DNA from 3 places in the Enterococcus avium genome. Region 3 is predicted to be linked to each of the others. Evidence: a T-box and tRNA genes for the amino acid it is inferred to sense, from the RefSeq annotation. Region 3 holds a T-box; the other regions hold tRNA genes.
The links. A T-box is a leader RNA that pairs with one kind of tRNA and senses whether it is charged. The one in region 3 lies ahead of leuS (leucine--tRNA ligase), so its partner is inferred to be a tRNA-Leu.

Region 1: it encodes a tRNA-Leu, which carries the amino acid that the T-box ahead of leuS (leucine--tRNA ligase) is inferred to sense. The anticodon was not compared.
Region 2: it encodes a tRNA-Leu, which carries the amino acid that the T-box ahead of leuS (leucine--tRNA ligase) is inferred to sense. The anticodon was not compared.

The regions. Positions count from the first base shown of each region.
Region 1 covers NZ_NBSL01000002.1:1,359,303-1,365,948, reverse strand. The annotation lists gene AUF14_RS07035 (glycogen/starch/alpha-glucan phosphorylase) at 1-520, shown strand, start outside; gene AUF14_RS07030 (glycoside hydrolase family 13 protein) at 501-2,333, shown strand; gene AUF14_RS07025 (hypothetical protein) at 2,436-3,041, shown strand; gene AUF14_RS07020 (hypothetical protein) at 3,147-3,332, shown strand; tRNA gene AUF14_RS07015 (tRNA-Leu) at 3,380-3,463, shown strand; gene AUF14_RS07010 (helix-turn-helix domain-containing protein) at 3,657-4,481, shown strand; gene nagA (N-acetylglucosamine-6-phosphate deacetylase) at 4,559-5,704, shown strand; gene AUF14_RS07000 (gamma-glutamyl-gamma-aminobutyrate hydrolase family protein) at 5,829-6,530, shown strand; gene AUF14_RS06995 (nucleotidyltransferase domain-containing protein) at 6,576-6,646, shown strand, end outside.
Region 2 covers NZ_NBSL01000002.1:2,433,104-2,439,749, forward strand. The annotation lists gene fusA (elongation factor G) at 1-1,719, opposite strand, end outside; gene rpsG (30S ribosomal protein S7) at 1,800-2,270, opposite strand; gene rpsL (30S ribosomal protein S12) at 2,315-2,728, opposite strand; gene rpiA (ribose-5-phosphate isomerase RpiA) at 3,140-3,820, shown strand; gene AUF14_RS12245 (2,3-diphosphoglycerate-dependent phosphoglycerate mutase) at 3,947-4,633, shown strand; tRNA gene AUF14_RS12250 (tRNA-Leu) at 4,736-4,819, shown strand; gene udk (uridine kinase) at 4,869-5,495, opposite strand; gene AUF14_RS12260 (YjjG family noncanonical pyrimidine nucleotidase) at 5,566-6,252, opposite strand; gene AUF14_RS12265 (16S rRNA pseudouridine(516) synthase) at 6,264-6,646, opposite strand, start outside.
Region 3 covers NZ_NBSL01000002.1:3,036,474-3,043,119, forward strand. The annotation lists gene AUF14_RS15275 (TIGR01212 family radical SAM protein) at 1-846, opposite strand, end outside; gene AUF14_RS15280 (phosphatase PAP2 family protein) at 847-1,503, opposite strand; T-box leader at 1,641-1,832, shown strand; gene leuS (leucine--tRNA ligase) at 1,901-4,414, shown strand; gene AUF14_RS15290 (NAD(P)H-dependent flavin oxidoreductase) at 4,521-5,423, shown strand; gene AUF14_RS15295 (UDP-N-acetylmuramoyl-L-alanyl-D-glutamate--L-lysine ligase) at 5,436-6,646, opposite strand, start outside.

The DNA.
Region 1 (6,646 bases), 1.7 Mb from region 3:
TTCCAATATGAAATTGATGTTAAACGGTGCAGTGACAATTGCAACTCTGGATGGCGCAAACGTGGAAATTCGTGATGCTGTGGGCGATGATAATATTGCAATCTTCGGATTGACGGAATCTGAAGTGTATCAATATTATGAAAATAGAAACTATTCTTCAGCCGATATTTACAAGGATGATGCGGTTGTCCACAAAGTAGTAAAAGCATTGATTGATGGTACGATTCCTAATATTATTTCAGAAGGTCAGGAAATTTTTGACTCATTAATCAAATATAACGATGAATTTTTTGTCTTGCGTGATTTTGCAGACTATTGTCTGGCACAGCAATCAGTTGATCAAGCCTATAAGGACAAAAGACGTTGGCGCCAAATCAGCCTGCGCAATATCGCGAATGCTGGACGCTTTTCTTCAGACAACACGGTTCAGCGGTACGCAGATGATATTTGGCAAATAGAACCTGTCTTCGCTCATGAAGACGATCGAGGTGTAACACAACATGACTCATATCTACTTTAATCCCTGGTTAGAACGTTATAAACAACCATTTGGTGCTGTTCAAGAAGGGGCGATGGTCAATGTTTGGCTATCTGTCCCAGAACAGCAGAATACCAAGGTCTTTCTAGTCGTTCGTAAAGAGGGAAGTTCTGTTGGACAGAAAATCTTTACGATGGAGCCCGCTACAGAAGATCGGTTTCATTTTCAGACGCTTATGGATCAGGGCTGGGGACTGTACTTTTACTATTTTAAAATCGTTCATGAAGCGGAAGGGCATGAAACCATTCAGTATTATGGCTTCAAAGGACAAGGTGGTGAAGGGCGAATTTATGGTTCGGAACGAGAGGTTATCCCTTATCAGCTGACTTGCTATCAAAAGCCAGAAATCGCACCGAAATGGTATCGAAATGCAGTGTTTTACCAAATTTTTCCGGATCGTTTTGCTAACGGGAATCCGAATCGCGTTATCAATCAGCCGAAAAAGAATTCTTTCATTTACGCGACGGAAGAGGACGAACCTTTTTATATTAAGAACAAGGAAAACGAAATTGTTCGCTGGGACTTTTTTGGCGGAAACTTTAAAGGAATCCAAGATAAAATTCCTTATTTGCAGGAGCTAGGGATTACTGCGCTTTATTTGAATCCGATTTTCGAAGCCAGTTCCAATCATCGCTATGATACCAATGATTATTTTAAAGTTGATAGCATTTTAGGGACAGAAGAGGAGTTTCGCAGCTTGATCGCGGCTTTGCATACAGCAGGAATTGCCGTTGTGTTAGATGGTGTCTTCTCACATGTAGGAAAAAATAGCCGCTATTTCAATATTTCTGGATTTTATGGCGAAAATACGGGGGCAGCTCGTGATCCACAAAGTCCATATTGTGATTGGTTCACGTTTAATCATTATCCTAATGATTATAAGTCTTGGTGGGGTGTGGCAGATCTGCCGGAAGTTAGAAAAGAAAATCCAAGCTTTCAAGAATTCATTTATGGCGATCTAGACAGTGTGCTATCGAAATGGACTTCGATGGGGGTTGATGGTTGGCGGTTAGATGTTGCGGATGAGCTGACTGATGATTTTATCGCCGGCATTCGTAAAAATCTACTGTCCTATCAAGAAAAAATCCTGATAGGAGAAGTCTGGGAAGACGCTTCGAACAAGATTGCTTATGATACTCGCCGTAAATATGTTTTTGGGGATCATTTGCAGGGAGTAATGAATTACCCGTTACGCCAGCAGATTTTAGATATCCTGAAGCAATCACGCTCGTTGCAGGATATCTGCGAGGAAATGATTCGCTATCAGGAAAATTATCCAGCCGACTTTTATTATAACCAATTGAACAATATTGGAACGCATGATACGGAACGCATTTTAACGATGCTAGATGGTTCTGTTGAAGCGCTGGATCAGGCTTGGGGACTAATGTTTATGATGCCGGGAATTCCTTGTGTATATTATGGGGATGAGGCTGGATTAACAGGTGGAAAAGATCCAGATAATCGTAAGTTCTTTCCGTGGAAATCGATTAATCCTAGACTATTTAAAAATTGTCAGAAATGGATAGAGCGGCGTAAGAAATACGACGTTTTGAAGAATGGTCAGTTTTTCCCGTTTTATTCAAAGACGCAGAAAATTTTTGGGATTATTCGCTATTCGGGGAACGATTATGTAATCTATGCCATCAATTTATCCGATCAGGAGCAAAGCTTGAACGTCGGAGAGCTATCTAGTCCGCGTGCGTATCGCGGGGAATACGCTGTTTTAGACCGAATTTTAGAAGGCGAAATTTTGGCACCAAAAGGCAGTCTGTTTATGTATGATTCAGAATAACCGGCTGCTTGCGTCGGATTTTCTGTTTCTTAGGAAATTAAAAAGCATTTTTGCTTCTTTTATGCTAAACTATTGCTATATCAGAACAATGAGGATGATTTTATGCAAACGTACACCAGAAAAAAGTGCCGCTTTCCTGCCTTTGATGATGATGCAGGAGTTAAAATAGTACAAACGAACCAGCGTGTTTTATTTGATGGACAAGACGACTTGATTACGAGCTATCGTCTTGAGGCTAAAGATATTTTTGAACGTCAATTGCCGAAAGCCAAACGGAATAGACGGGTCAGTTTAGACGATGAGCCACGAAGAGAATTAGATCATCATAAAGCAAATCTACCTAAATACCATGATCATAAAGAATCAAAAAAAGTGAATTTGTTTGAAGAACGGAAACCGAAGGAAACTGCAAAGACTAACTTTAATACTCGTAGTGCACGAAACGGCCGTAGTGCCACTCCATTTGCACCGAAATATGTTCCTTCTTCTTTGATTCCAGATACGCCAGCGGATGTGGTATCACCGAGAGAATTGATGAGTCGAATGGAAAAAACACCTCAATCCTACATTTTATTTGCTTCTGAAAACGAAGAAAAGCAGCCGGTGATGGAAAGAAAAAATTCGCGTCAACGTTTGGATCGTTCATTAAGAGGAATTATGCAAGAAGACAATTCACAGATCGAAAATAGCAAATATTTTCACGATTAGACAGGAGGTGCCTTAGGGCATTCTTCTGTTGTTTTTAGTCATTCAACTTTTTAGTTGAATAGTAGAAATAATTTGTACGAAGTAACAACAATGAGGAGAGAGCATATGAATCCATTTGAAGAAAAAATTCGTCAGTTAAGAGCAGGAGAAATCGATCAAATCGAAGTGTCTCGGGATGATTTCTTTTTATTCCGCGAAGCTTGGATCAAGCAAGAAGATAAAAAATTCTTTCGCGGAATTGCTGGGCTTAAGGGAAATATTACCTACGTTTATGATACAACGATTGTTTAAGCTATTGACTTTTTGATGTCAGCTCGGTATCATGAAAAAGGTTCTGCGCGGCGGTGTTGGAATTGGCAGACAAGCATGACTAAGGATCATGTGAGAGCGATCTCGTGTGGGTTCGAGTCCCATTCGCCGCATGAAGGATGTACCAGACAGTGGTGCATTCTTTTTTTGCATTTAAAACGCTATGTTATAATTATTTCTTTGTATCCTGTTCAACTTCATTCAATTCTTTTGCTAATTTAGAACACAGGAGTTGCTTGTCAAATCGTCATCGGATAAAATTAAATTATTAAAAATGTGAATTTGCATATTTTGGAGGAAGCGGTAATGGAAGCGATTGGTCAAGTCTTAAAAGAGTTTAGAAAAGAGCATGGCATGACACAAAAAGACCTTTCTCAAGGGATTTGTTCCCAAAGTGTCTTAAGTCGAATCGAAAACAATGAAGAGATTCCAAATATTTTTGTGATCCAACAGCTTTGTCATCGACTAGGAATTACGATCGACCAACTGATGCTTGATTTTCTACCGGAAGAATTATTCCTGCGAAAATATTTCAATAAGATGTTCATGTATTTGCGAATTGGAAAATACTTAGAGATACGTGCAACGTTGGATTATTTGGATGAACGTCAGATCACTCATTTAGATAAAGATCGTCAATTAGCTTGTTTTTTCAAGGCAGTTTGTGCTTATTTTATTGATAAGGATGCGGAGGCTGCTCTGGAACTAGTTACACAGGGACTATCGATTTGTGTTTCAAAAAAATATGACGGCTATTTTGACAGTCGAATACTGCTATTAAGTTTTGCTGGGAAAATGAGCTCGGTTTTAGAAAGGATAAATGAAGCACATACTTATTACAATCAAAGTTTTGAATTATTTAAAACGATGATGGCAGATTATTCAGAGCGTAGTGAATTGAGCAATCTTTTTGTAAATTATGGAACGTTTTTAGTAAAACATGATCGTCTGGATTTGGCAGAAAAGGTTGTAGATATGGGGATAAAATGGAACCGACAGCAATGTAGCTATTACAAGTTGAAGGAACTTTTGGAGCTAAAAGTTCTTATGCTGGAAGCGCGCGATGAGATTCACTTGGTGATTAATTATCGGAAAATGCTGCGTGCATTAGAGAAAATAAAAGATTTGTAAATGGTCTACACCATTCTTGACTTATAATGGATTCAGGAGTAACTTTAAGGTACTAAGAAAAAAAGGGAGAGCTCACAATGAAAACATTTATTTATGCTGACAAATTCTTTTTAAACTCTGGTGTAAAAGGTGCAGGTTATTTAGATGTCACTGATGGCATTTTTGGAGCATATACGAAGGAAAAACCAGAAGAAGCAGAAATCATTGACCAAAGTGGAAAATGGATTGCTCCTGGTTTAGTGGACACACATATTCACGGATATAAAAATCATGACGTGATGGACAACGACGCTGATGGTATCAAGGTTATGTCTGAAGCTTTATTATCTTGTGGTGTAACAAGTTTCTTACCAACAACGCTGACTTCTTCGAAAGAACGTTTGAAGGATGTTGCCGAAACAATTGGAAAAATGTACAAAGAGGTTGACGGCGCGAAAATTCAAGGAATTTACTTTGAAGGACCATTCTTTACAGAAGAACACAAAGGGGCACAAAATCCTAGCTACTTTGGTGATCCAGACTTGGATACATTCCATGAATGGCAAGAAGCTTCCGGCGGTTTGATCAAAAAGATCGCTTTAGCGCCTGAACGTAAAGGTGTTAAAGAGTTTGTCAAAACAGTCACTGATGAAGGTGTAGTCGTTTCATTGGGACACTCAAATGCGACTTTGGAAGAAGCTCAAGAAGCCGTTGAAGCTGGAGCAAGCGTATTTGTTCATGCTTATAACGGGATGCGCGGCTTGAATCATCGTGAACCAGGTATGGTTGGTGCACTATTAACCTTACAACATGTCTTCTCTGAGCTGATTTGCGATGGACACCATGTGCATCCACAAGCAGCTGAGGTCTTGATGGAAAAGGCTGGACATGATCATGTGGCGTTGATTACTGACTGTATGATGGCTGGCGGTATGCCTGATGGAAACTACAATTTGGGCGAATTCCCAGTCGTGGTTGCAGAAGGAACTGCTCGTTTAGAATCTGGTAATTTAGCCGGAAGTATCTTGAAATTGAAAGAAGCAATCAAAAATGTGGTTGATTGGGGAATTGCGACTCCAGAACAAGCCGTGATGATGGCTTCATATGTACCAGCAGTCAGCTGTAAAATTGATGACAAATGCGGGATGATCGCTGAGGGTCGTGATGCGGACTTCATCGTGTTAGAACCTAACATGGATCTTGTAGCAACTTACCTTGATGGTGTTGAACGCTACCACGCGTAAATGAAAATAAATTTTTAACTCGGTCAATCTTTTGATCGAGTTTTTTTGATTTTGCTCAACTTTTTATGGTAAAATTTTTGGCAAAAGTTTTTGTGAGGAAAAATTTAATTAAAAGGAGAAATCTATGGGACCATTAATTGGTGTTATGCCGCTGTACGATGAAGACCGTGATAGTATTTGGCTGTTACCGGGGTATCAAGATTTGATCGAACAAAATGGTGGGATTCCCCTCATACTACCGTTGACGACTAATAAAGAGACGTTGCGTCCATTTTTGTCCATTTGCAGCGGTTTTCTTTTCACTGGAGGACAAGATGTTGCCCCTGCTTCGTATGGAGAAGAAAAGCAACCAGTCTGCGGTCCACAAAGCCTAACTCGTGATGAAATGGAGCTTTTTTTCATGAAAGAAGTGATAGCAGAGGACAAACCTTTACTAGCCATTTGTCGAGGTGTCCAATTACTAAACGTTTTGTGCGGGGGCACCCTTTATCAAGATCTGCCAAGCGAATATAAGAGTAAGATTGATCACCATATGAAGGCTCCCTATGATCAAGTTCAACATAAGGTTGATCTGCCTGAGGATGGTTTGTTACAACAGCTATTGCAGCGAGATAAATTGGGAGTAAATAGTTATCATCATCAGGGAATTAAGGATTTGGGCGCTGGATTAGAAGTGATAGCGATCTCGACAGATGGACTGATTGAAAGTATTTCTTTGCCAGGTGCGAAATTCGTTTTAGGTGTTCAGTGGCATCCTGAATTTTTCAATGCTGCTACGGTGGAAAATCAAGCATTGATGGCAGCGTTTCTTACAGCATGTAAATAAACGAGCGCTAAATCAAATGTAAAACGACTTAATGGGAGGAAAATAATGGCTTATGAAGGAAGCAAAACTATCCCTGCAGACAAGGATAGTTTTCTTTGGATGATTGATTTATTAAA
Region 2 (6,646 bases), 600 kb from region 3:
GACATCATGGTAAGAACCATCATAAAGTTTAGCTTTAATATCAACTAACGGGTAGCCAGCTAATACACCATTAGCCATCGCATCTTCTAATCCTTTTTCAACAGCTGGGATGTATTCACGAGGAACCACACCACCGACAATTGCGTTCTCGAATTCGAAGCCGGCACCTTCTTCGTTTGGTGTAAATTCGATCCATACGTGACCGTATTGACCTTTACCACCAGACTGACGTACAAACTTACCTTCCGCATTTGTAGCAGAACGGAATGTTTCACGGTAAGATACTTGAGGCGCACCTACGTTAGCATCTACTTTAAATTCACGACGCATGCGGTCAACCAATACGTCTAAGTGAAGTTCACCCATACCAGCGATTACAGTTTCGCCAGTTTCAACATTTGTTTCAACGCGGAATGAAGGATCTTCTTCAGCAAGTTTTTGTAAAGCAACACCCATTTTATCTTGGTCAGCTTTTGATTTAGGTTCAACAGCAACTTCGATAACTGGATCAGGGAATTCGATTGATTCAAGGATAACTGGCGCTTTTTCGTCACACAATGTATCCCCAGTTGTTGTGTCTTTCAACCCAACAGCTGCAGCGATATCGCCTGAGTAAACCGTTTCGATTTCTTTACGCGTATTCGCATGCATTTGTAGAATACGTCCGATACGTTCACGTTTACCTTTAGAAGCATTCAATACGTATGAACCAGAATTTAGAACACCTGAGTAAACACGGAAGAATGTTAAACGACCTACGAATGGGTCAGTCATAACTTTAAACGCAAGTGATGAGAATGGAGCAGAATCATCAGCTGGACGTTCCGTTTCTTCGTCTGTTTTAGGATCGAAACCTTTGATCGCAGGTACATCAGTTGGCGCTGGAAGATAGTCAATGACTGCATCCAACATCAATTGAACACCTTTGTTCTTGAAGGCTGAACCACATAGTACTGGGTAGAAATCTACTGCTAGAGTTGCGTTACGAATTCCTGCTTTCAATTCTTCTTCAGTGATTTCTTCACCTTCCAAGAATTTCATCATTAGGTCTTCATCAGTATCAGCGACTGCTTCAACTAATTTTTCACGCCATTCTTCAGCTTGTTCTTGATATTCAGCAGGAATTTCAGTTTCTTGAATTTCCGTACCTAAATCGTTTGTATAGATTTCAGCTTTCATTTTGACTAAGTCAATAATTCCAGTGAAATCATCTTCCGCACCAATTGGTAATTGGATTGGATGAGCATTTGCTTGCAAACGATCATGTAAAGTGCTTACTGAGTAAAGGAAGTCCGCACCAATTTTGTCCATTTTGTTACAGAATACGATACGTGGAACGCGGTATTCTGTTGCTTGACGCCAAACCGTCTCTGTTTGTGGTTCTACACCTGATTGTGAGTCCAAAACAGTTACTGCACCGTCAAGTACACGTAATGAACGTTGAACTTCGATTGTGAAGTCCACGTGTCCTGGGGTATCAATGATGTTTACGCGGTGACCCTTCCATTGCGCTGTAGTAGCGGCAGATGTGATTGTGATACCACGTTCTTGTTCTTGTTCCATCCAGTCCATTTGAGAAGCGCCTTCGTGGGTTTCTCCAATTTTATGAATTTTACCAGTGTAGTATAAAACACGCTCTGTTGTTGTTGTTTTACCAGCGTCAACGTGAGCCATGATACCGATATTACGAGTGTTTTCTAGAGAAAATTCTCTTGCCATTTCTTAGTTTGCTCCTCTCTTAAATTAAATTTAGCGTTGTTTGGTCAGAAATCTGTTGACCTTTGTCAGCAGAAAAAATCTTACCAACGATAATGAGCAAATGCACGGTTGGCTTCCGCCATTTTGTGTGTATCTTCGCGTTTTTTCACAGAAGCACCAGTATTATTAGCAGCATCCATGATTTCTTTTGCTAAGCGTTCTTCCATTGTGTGTTCGCCGCGTAAACGTGCGAAATTCACAACCCAACGCAAGCCTAAAGTAGTACGACGCTCTGGACGCACTTCAACGGGAACTTGATAGTTAGAACCCCCAACACGGCGAGCTTTAACTTCTAATACAGGCATAATGTTTTCCATTGCTTGTTCAAAAACTTCCAATGGATCATTTCCTGTTGATTCTTTAATAGTACTAAAAGCGTTGTATACGATATTTGAAGCAGTACCACGTTTGCCGTCAACCATTACACGGTTGATTAAACGAGTTACTAGCTTAGAGTTATACATAGGATCTGGCAAAACATCACGTTTTGCAATCGTTCCTTTACGAGTCATACGTAACTCCTCCTTCCGAAAATATGTCTTATCTATTCGTTTGATTAAGCTTTAGGTTTCTTAGTACCGTATTTAGAACGGCTTTGTTTACGATCGTTAACACCGGCAGTATCTAGTGCGCCACGAACGATATGGTAACGTACCCCTGGCAAGTCTTTTACACGACCACCACGTAATAGAACAACACTATGTTCTTGTAGGTTATGGCCGATACCTGGAATATAAGCTGTTACTTCGATCAAGTTTGACAAACGAACACGAGCATATTTACGCAATGCTGAGTTGGGTTTCTTAGGTGTCATAGTCCCCACACGTGTACAAACTCCACGTTTTTGTGGTGAGTTCACGTTTGTTTGAGCTTTTTTAAAGCTGTTATATCCTTTGTTCAATGCTGGTGAATTTGATTTTTCCACCTTTGATTTACGAGGTTTACGTACTAATTGATTAATTGTAGGCATTCCTTGTTTCCTCCTTCCTCGATCCGCTTTCTAGTACCACACATCCTGGTGGTTCTTTTTCAGCGATAAAAAATAATGCATCCCTGCATTCTCTATCAAGCGTACTTCGACACAGTCAGCACGTCTCTATCGAGAGACCTGTTCACAAAGCACCTTTGATAGCATACCATGATTGATTTTCACTGTCAACAAACTACTTAAAGTTTTTTTCTTCTTTTTAATATCGTATTTTTTTGTTTTCGAGATGGCTCAAAATAAGAAAAAATTTATTCTTTAAACTATACTCCCTATCACCTGAAGGAAAGCTGTATAAAGCGCATCCACTTTTTTGGTCTTTTTTACTGAAAAGGCTATCTTTTTTCTTTTTTTGCGATTACAATGGACATAACTTAGCAGAAGGTGGGATTTTCAATGAATTTGAAAGAGTTAGTTGGGATCGAGGCAGCAAAGTTTGTCAAAGATGGAATGACCGTTGGATTAGGAACTGGGTCAACAGCTTACTATTTAGTGAAGGAACTTGGGCGTCGAGTAAATGAAGAAGGTTTAAAAATCACTGGTGTCGTGACTTCTTCTAAAACAGAACAACAAGCTAAAGAATTAGGAATTCCGTTAAAAGCAATCGATGATGTAGAATCAGTCGATCTTACTATTGATGGCACGGATGAAATCAGTGATGATTTCCAAGGAATCAAGGGCGGAGGTGCTGCACTGCTTTTCGAAAAAGTAGTAGCAACTTATTCCAAAGACTGCATCTGGATCGTAGACGAAAGTAAAATGGTCAATAAATTGGGAAACTTTCCCTTACCAGTCGAAGTAGTGCCCTTTGGTAGTCACAATGTCTTCCGTTTATTTGAATCAAAGGGGTACAGCCCGACATGGCGGATGACTGACTCCAACGAACTTTTAACAACAGATGGCGGACATTATATCATTGATCTACATCTAGAGGTTATCGAAGATCCTCACGCCTTAGCAGCAGAACTGGATAAGTGCGTCGGGGTAGTTGAGCATGGATTGTTTATTGATATGATCTCACGCGTAATCGTCGGGACACCAGAAGGTCCAAAAACTTTGGAAGTTCCAAAGAAATAATAAAAAATCCTTGTAAAGCTTGTGTTTTGATAAAAAACACACTCAATTTAATGGAAATCACGGCAGAAACATTGTACAATGAATCAGGAATTGAAAATTTCAGAAATTTCAAAAGGAGAGAATGTTATGCCAAAATTAGTTTTTTCTCGTCACGGCTTAAGTGAATGGAACAAGTTGAACCAATTTACAGGCTGGGCAGATGTTGATTTGGCTCCAGAAGGTGTCGAAGAAGCAAAAGAAGGCGGACGTAAAATCAAAGAAGCAGGAATTGAATTTGATGTAGCTTATACATCTGTTTTAACTCGTGCAATTAAAACTTGTAACTATATTCTTGAAGAATCTGATCAACTTTGGGTACCAACTGTAAAATCTTGGCGCTTAAATGAACGTCATTATGGTAAATTACAAGGATTGAACAAAAAAGAAACCGCTGAAAAGTATGGTGACGAACAAGTTCATATCTGGCGCCGTTCATACGACGTATTACCTCCATTAATGGAAGCAACTGACGAAGGTTCAGCAGCTCAAGATCGCCGTTACTCTATGTTAGACCCTCGCGATATCCCTGGTGGCGAAAACTTGAAAGTTACTTTGGAACGCGCGTTACCTTTCTGGCAAGACGAAATCGCTCCTGCTTTGAAAGACGGTAAAACTGTTTTAGTCGCTGCACATGGTAACTCTTTACGTGCATTAGCTAAACACATCGAAGGTATTTCTGACGAAGATATCATGGACTTAGAAATTCCTACAGGTCAACCACTTGTTTATGACTTGAACGACGACTTAACAGTTGCTAAAAAATACTACTTATAAAATTTTCTCCCGACTCAATAGCGAGTCGGGTTTTTTGAGACTTATCGACGTTATCTCTGGCACAAAAAAATTTTTGTGCTAAAATAAATAAGTAATTTCCTTGCGGTCGTGGCGGAATTGGCAGACGCGCTAGCTTCAGGCGCTAGTGGTAGCAATACCGTGGAAGTTCGAGTCTTCTCGGCCGCATAACAAATACGTGAAAAGAGCAAAGCAGGAAGTTTCTGCTTTGCTCTTTTTACTCATGATTCAAAAAACTTGCTACTTTAGTTGCAATCAAATCGATCGCTACGTGATTTTCGCCGCCTTCTGGCACGATTATATCCGCATAACGTTTTGTTGGTTCGATAAACTGATGATACATTGGCTTCACCACTGTCAAATATTGATCAATCACCGATTCCAATGTTCTTCCACGCTCGTTCATGTCACGTTTAATTCGGCGAATAATCCGAATATCATCATCTGTATCTACATAAATTTTGATATCCATTAAATCACGTAAACGTTCATCTTCTAAAATCAGAATTCCTTCTAATATGATGACTTCTTTAGGCTCCTGTACATAAACCTCAGCGCTGCGCGTATGCGCCACATAGTCGTATATTGGCACTTCCACCGATTGATATTTTGTTAAATCCTTTAAATGTTCAATCAATAAATCTGTATCAAACGCAAAAGGATGATCGTAATTTGTCTTTAATCGTTCTTCAAAGCTGATAGCGCTTTGGTCTTTGTAATAAGAATCGTGCTCCAACATCATAATTGAATGATCGGGAAACCGATTGTAAATCGCACGGCTAACACTCGTTTTCCCACTACCTGAACCGCCCGTTACACCAATGATGATCGGTTTGTTTTTCATGCAAGTAAAACCTCTTTCGTTTTTCATTAGTCCTATTATAGCGAAACAACGTCAAATTGCTATATAAAACTTAAAAATCATCTAAAATCTGATAGAGGTCCGTCAATTTTTTTATCTGAAACGTTGGTCTAATTTCTTTCGTTTCATTTTCATGGGGATTCATCCAAATCGTGTCGATCCCAGCAACCTGCCCACCTTTAATATCTGAAGTTAAAGAATCACCGATAATCACGGTTTTTTCTTTGTCGAATCGAGGAATTTCCGCAAAAACGATGTCGAAAAATTCTTTCATTGGTTTATGAACACCCATTTCTTCAGAGATAAAGAATTTTTCGAAATAAGGTGCAAGTCCTGATTTTTCTAGACGCTGATGCTGAGTTACAGACACACCATTTGTTACTACATAAAGATCTTTTTTCTGACTCAGACTTTCTACAACTTCTAGGCTGTTTGAAATCAACTGATGTCCTTGATTCAAATAGTAGCGATAACGCGCCTCTGTTTTTGGCCCATCAACTTCTCGTTCATATTGTTCAAAAAATAGGCGGAAACGATTGTCTAGTAATTCTTGGCGTGATAGCAGTCCTGCTTCATGATCGCGCCAAAAGCCTTGGTTCATTTTTTTGTAATTGTTCTTCACAGATAAAGAAGGCTCCACTCCCATATCTTGAAACAATTGACTTAATGCTTGTTCTTCTGCTGCTTTAAAATCCAGCAACGTATCGTCGATATCAAATAAAATTGTCTCGTATCCCATCTTCAAACCTTCTATCTAAAATATGATTTTAATTGTTTAAGCTCTGCCAATGTTAACGAACGGTAATTACCTACTGCTAAATTTGCTGGCAAAACTATTGGTCCCATCGCAATACGAGTCAAGCTCGTAACTTTTTTCCCACAAGCCAAAAACATTTTTTTGACTTGATGAAATTTTCCTTCTTTGATCGTAAGTAAAACTTCCGACTGGTCTGGATCAGATTGTAAAATCGCTAAACGCGCTGGCTGACAACGAATTCCTCCGCGAAAAACAATCCCTTTTTCAAAAGCTAACACGTCCTCAAATGTCACTGTATCGTTGATTGTGGCACGATATGTCTTTGCAACTTTAGCATACGGCTGTAAGAGATCGTAACCTAGTTGACCATTGTCAG
Region 3 (6,646 bases):
AATTAATGAATCCCACGGAGCATCACCGGTCAAACGATGAATAATAATTTCTTGAGGAATCAGCTCTAATTGATCGCAAATGACAGAAACATAATCGTCTTTGCTCATCAGTTGTAAATGACCTTCTGCGTAATCCCGCAGCATTTTGGTATTACGCATCAAATGCAGAAGATGTAGTTTGATTCCTTGAATATCGGAATCTAAAATCGTTCGGCGAACATTTTCCCGCATCATCTCTAATGACTCATCGGGCAGACCATTGATTAAGTGAGTGCAAACATTGATATTATGTTTACGTAGACGCGCGACTGCATCCACATAAGTTGGATAGTCGTGAGCCCGATTAATCTTATCACTAGTACTTTCATAGGTTGTTTGCAGGCCCAATTCAACCCAAAGATATAAACGTTGATTCAATTCAGCTAAATAGTCCACCACGTCTGGCGGCAAACAGTCGGGACGAGTACCAACAGATAACCCAACGACACCAGGAAGATTGACAACCTGCTCAAAGCGTTCGCGGATTACTTCTACAGGGGCGTGGGTATTTGTAAAATTTTGAAAGTAAACGATGTATTGATCGACATGGGGCCATTTTTGATGCATCATGTCGATTTCTTTATAAAACTGTTGAGGCAGCGGATCGCTTGGTGCAACAATCATATCACCAGAACCAGAAACGCTGCAAAATGTACAGCCGCCATGTGCAACCGTACCATCACGGTTGGGACAATCAAAACCGCCATCAACGGGGACTTTAAAGATTTTTCCGCCAAATTGCTGGCGTAAGGCGTAATTCCAAGAATGGTAACGTTTGGTTGGATCGTCAGTATATTGAAAAGTCATTTAATTTCTCCTAATCGTTTTTAGATCATAGATTAATTTTTTCTGTTTGTAATAAGGATACGTGAATAGTAGCCAACTGCTACCAAAAAGCATTCCAGCGAGGACGTCGCTTGGATAATGAACACCAAGATAGATACGGCTGATTATAATACTTAGAATCAATAAACCAACGACGATCTGAGCAGTCAAACGTGGTGTTTTTTCTTTGAAGAATAGAGCCATAACAAAAATCAATGTACCATATAATAAGGTACTAGCTGTTGCGTGACCACTAGGAAAACTAAAGCTGTGCTCTGTCACCATGTGGGGCAAGATCGTTGGGCGCGCTCGATGAAAGAAAAGTTTCAGCAGATGATTGCCGATACCACTAATCAATGCCATAGTAATGGCTAACCAAAGGGCCGTAATCTTTTGTTTATTGAAATAGAATAAACCAACAAATACCAATGTTAAGATGACAACGGTAATTGGATTAGCAAATTTTGTCACCCATAAAAAATAGCCGTTCATCTGCGGATACAGCTGATGGACCGCATGGATGATACTCCGATCAAAACCATTTAATGTTTCTGGATAAAAACGGACGATGTAACACAGTGCCGCAAAAAACAGCAGGGTAAAACTGCCGATTAATTGATAGATTGATTTATTTTTCATTGTTTTCTCTGATTCATCCTTTCTAAACAGAAGTATTATATCATGTTTTGACTAAGGGACAATTTATTCAACGATTTCTTAAAGGGAATTCAATTGAATATTGTTTTGGAATCTGCTAAGATGAAACTACTTTGAATATTGTTGCTTGGAAGAGGAGTAGTAGAAACGAACGCATTTCAGAGAGCGCACGGTGCTGAGAGTGTGTATGCGAGACATTCGAACTTACCTTGGAGCATGATCGAATGATCCGGTTAAAGACCGTTATTTCTTTTGAGGTCTGTCGTTTGACAGATAAAAATAGGTGGTACCACGTTGATAACGTCCTATGAGAGTTTTGAGAACTTTCATGGGATTTTTTTGTAGTTAAAAATGATGAAATCAATTTAGGAGGAACAACATGAGTTACGATCACAAAGCGATTGAAAAAAAATGGCAAAAATATTGGGCAAAGCATAATGTCTTTAATACCACAGATGATCCTGAAAAACCAAAATTTTACGCGTTGGATATGTTTCCTTACCCATCTGGACAAGGACTACATGTAGGACACCCAGAGGGCTATACAGCGACGGATGTCATTTCACGGATGAAACGGGCGCAAGGTTATAATGTACTGCATCCGATGGGCTGGGATGCCTTTGGTCTGCCGGCTGAACAATACGCGTTAGATACTGGTAATGATCCTGCGGAATTTACCAAGAAAAATATTGAAACCTTTAAACGTCAAATCAATGCATTGGGGTTCAGTTATGACTGGAATCGAGAATTAAATACTACAGATCCTGATTACTATAAATGGACACAATGGATTTTTGAACAGATGTATGAAAAAGGTTTGGCTTATGAAGCGGAAGTTCCTGTCAACTGGGTACCTGAACTAGGTACAGTTATTTCCAATGAAGAAGTTATTGATGGGAAAAGTGAACGTGGCGGCTATGATGTCATCCGTAAACCAATGCGTCAATGGATGCTGAAAATCACCGCCTATGCGGATCGCTTGCTGGATGATTTGGAAGATCTTGATTGGCCAGAAAGTATCAAAGAGATGCAGCGTAACTGGATCGGTCGTTCAATTGGTGCAAATGTACGTTTTAAAATTGAAAATAGTGAGGAAACATTTACCGTCTTTACTACACGCCCTGACACGTTATTCGGAGCAACCTATGCAGTGTTGGCACCAGAATTAGAATTGGTTCAAAAAATTACGACATCTGAACAAAAAACAGCAGTGGATGCTTATATTGAAGAAGCTTCCAAAAAGTCAGATCTAAAACGAACAGACTTAGCAAAAGAAAAAACGGGCGTCTTCACTGGTGCCTACGCTATTAATCCAGTAAACGGTGAAAAAATGCCAATCTGGATTGGGGATTATGTATTAGCTTCTTACGGAACGGGTGCGATTATGGCAGTTCCGGCTCATGACGAACGAGATTATGAATTTGCGAAAACATTTGGTTTGCCGATCATTCCTGTACTTGAAGGCGGAGATGTAGATAAAGAAGCCTTCACTGGAGATGGTCCGCATATCAATTCAGAATTCTTGGATGGACTAAATAAACAAGACGCCATCGATAAAATGCTAGCTTGGCTTGAAGAACATGAATGCGGGAAAAAAGAAATTAGCTACCGCTTGCGTGACTGGTTGTTCTCACGTCAACGCTATTGGGGTGAACCTATTCCTGTTATCCATTGGGAAGACGGTACAACTGGTTTAGTTCCTGATTACGAATTGCCGTTGGAATTGCCGAAAACAACAGATATCAAACCAAGTGGAACAGGCGAATCACCGCTAGCAAATATTGAAGAGTGGGTCAATGTCGTTGATCCCATCACTGGTAAAAAAGGCCGTCGTGAAACCAATACGATGCCACAGTGGGCAGGAAGCTCTTGGTATTACTTGCGCTTTATTGATCCGCATAATAAAGAAGCTTTGGCAGACTATGACAAACTAAAACGTTGGATGCCTGTCGATCTTTATATTGGTGGCGCTGAGCATGCCGTATTGCATTTGTTGTATGTTCGTTTTTGGCATAAATTCTTATACGATATCGGCGTTGTGCCAACGAATGAACCATTCCAAAAATTATACAATCAAGGCATGATCTTAGGTCAAAGCTTCCGTGACAGCCGCGGTGCTCTAGTACCAACGAACATGGTTGAAAAACGTGATGGAAAATGGTTCAGTATTGAAACAGGCGAAGAATTAGAAGAAGCCCCTGCGAAAATGAGTAAATCATTGAAAAATGTTGTCAATCCAGATGATGTCGTAGATAAATATGGTGCTGATACATTACGTATGTATGAAATGTTCATGGGACCATTGGATGCTCAGATTCCTTGGAGTGAAAACGGTCTTGAAGGTTCACGTAAATTCTTGGATCGCGTGTGGCGTTTGATTGTGGATGAAGAAGGCAAGATGCGTGATCATATCACCACCTTCAACGATGGCTCATTGACAAAGGTTTACAATCAAACTGTTAAAAAAGTGACAGAAGACATGGAGAACTTGCATTTAAACACCGCAATTTCTCAATTGATGGTCTTCGTAAATGATGCCTATAAAGCAAAAGCATTAACATATGAATATGTCGAAGGCTTTGTACAATTACTAGCTCCGATTGCACCGCATATTGCTGAAGAGCTGTGGGCGATCTTAGGACATGAAGGCGGTATTTCTCACGTAGCTTGGCCAACCTATGATGAAGAAGCCTTGGTTGAAAATGAGATCGAAGTCATTCTACAGGTTAACGGCAAGGTTCGTTCTAAAGTAATGGTAGCTGTTGATATGGCTAAAGATGAATTAGAAAAAATGGCGATGGAAGATGAACATATCCAACGCAATATCGAAGGAAAAACGGTTCGTAAAGTGATTGTCGTACCGAACAAATTAGTCAATATTGTAGCAAATTAATTTTGATGCTCCGCATGTTAATGCGGAGCATTTTTAGGTGCGGACAAAATAACGAGCGAATACTTGAAGTATGCTAGGATAAGAAAAAAAGGAATGAGGTGCATTTATGAACTCAATCGCTAAACTATTAGATATTCAGTATCCGATTTTTCAGGGAGCAATGGCCCATATTGCTCGCTACCCATTAGCTAGTGCGGTCTCAGAAGCTGGAGGACTTGGGATTATCGCTGCTGGCGGGTTAAGCAGCGAAGAATTGCGAGAACAAATTCGTAGGACCCAAGAACGAACAAAGAAACCGTTCGCCGTAAATTTGATGTTGCAGATGAACAATATTCCAGAGCAAGTTGAGGTGTTGATTGAAGAAGGGGTTAAGATCGTGACCACTGGAGCAGGAACACCTAAGCATTATATGGAGCGTTTGAAGCAGGCCGATATCAAAGTGTTTCCTGTGATACCCTCAGTGAAACTGGCACAAAAAATGGAGCAGCTGGGTGTAGACGGTATCATCGCAGAAGGGATGGAGGCAGGCGGACATATTGGTGAAACGACTTCCATGGCATTGATTCCACAAGTCGTTCAAGCGGTAGCTATCCCTGTGATTGCCGCTGGCGGGATCGGAGATGGTCGTGGAATGGCAGCCGTCTTTGCATTAGGAGCACAGGGTGTCCAAATGGGGACGGCCTTTTTGACAGTTGCGGAGTGTCCAGTTCATGAAAATTATCAGCAAGCGATTCTACAAGCAGATGATACGGCAACCGTAGTGCTTCATGAAACCAAGGGTGGAGCGATCCGTGGGTTAAAAAATAATTTGACTGATAAGGAAAAACCAAATGAAGCTTTTTCTCTAGAAGTATTGAAACGCGCCACAGACATCGGCGATACAGAAAACGGCGCTGTGATGGCTGGACAAATTGCGGGGCTGTTTTCAGAAGTGAAGCCAGCTAAAGCTTTGATTGAAGAGGTATATGCGGAGGCAACAGCGATCTGTCAGAACATAAAAATAGACTAACGGGCAATGCCGTTAGTCCTTAATAAATTCCTCTGCTAAATGATAATCACCTTCATAGGGCAGGTCTTCGCCGTTAACCGTCATATATTTGTCGGTCCCTTTTCCTGCTAAAATGATGGCGTCCTTTGGCCCAGCCTGCTGAATCGCCTCTTTGATGGCTTTTTTACGATCACTTTCAAATTGTACGCGTACATGATCATTTTTAATGCTTTGTTTGATTTCGTCTGCAATCTTTTTAGGATCTTCAAAGTTGGGATCGTCACTGGTCAAAATCGCCACATCGGCATATTCACCAATTGCTTGGCCCAAGCCTTCGCGGCGCGATTCTGCTTTGTTTCCAGTTGAACCGGTAATGACAAGGAGTTCACCATCTGGATGCTGTTCTTTAGCAAAAGCGAGCAATGATTTCATACTTAAATAATTATGAGCGTAGTCCACATAAATGTGAGCACCGTTTGGTTTTATTAAAAGATTCATGCGGCCTGGAACCAGTGCTTCAGCCAATCCTTGATGTCCCGCAGCTTGATCTGCACCGACGAGAGCACTGGCTAATAGAGCTGCAGCAGCATTTTCCTTATTAAAATCGCCTGCTAACAAAATAGAGTAGTTACCATTTAATCCAAAGGTGTCCTCCCGCCCTGTTAATTCAAAGGACAGCGGATGTTCGGATGGTTGTACGTGATAATCTGCTTGCTTATTCCCGTATGTTATGACGGAAATATTTTGTTTTTCAGCCAATTCCAATAAAAGATCAAAGTGATCAATTTCATGCTGCAAGATGACTTGACGAGAGTTGGCAACTAATTGCCGCTTACAATAGAAGTAATCTTCAAATGTCGGATGCTCGATCGGACCAATATGATCGGGAGAAATATTTAGAAAAATCCCGACATCAAAGGTTAAACCATAAACACGTGCTACTTTATACGCTTGGGAAGATACCTCCATGACAAGATGCGTCATACCATTGGCCACAGCTTCAGCCATCATCCGATATAAATCTAACGATTCAGGTGTTGTAAGTTTTGATTTGAAAAAGGTTACACCATCTAGTGTAGTATTTAAAGTAGATAGAAGAGCAGTCTTTTTATTCGTCGTAATGTCTAGGATTTTTTTTGTGAAGTAGGCAACGGTTGTTTTACCCTTTGTTCCGGTGATTCCTACCAGATGTAATTTTTCTTGCGGGTAATCATAGAAGGCCATACTCAAAACGGCCAATGCTT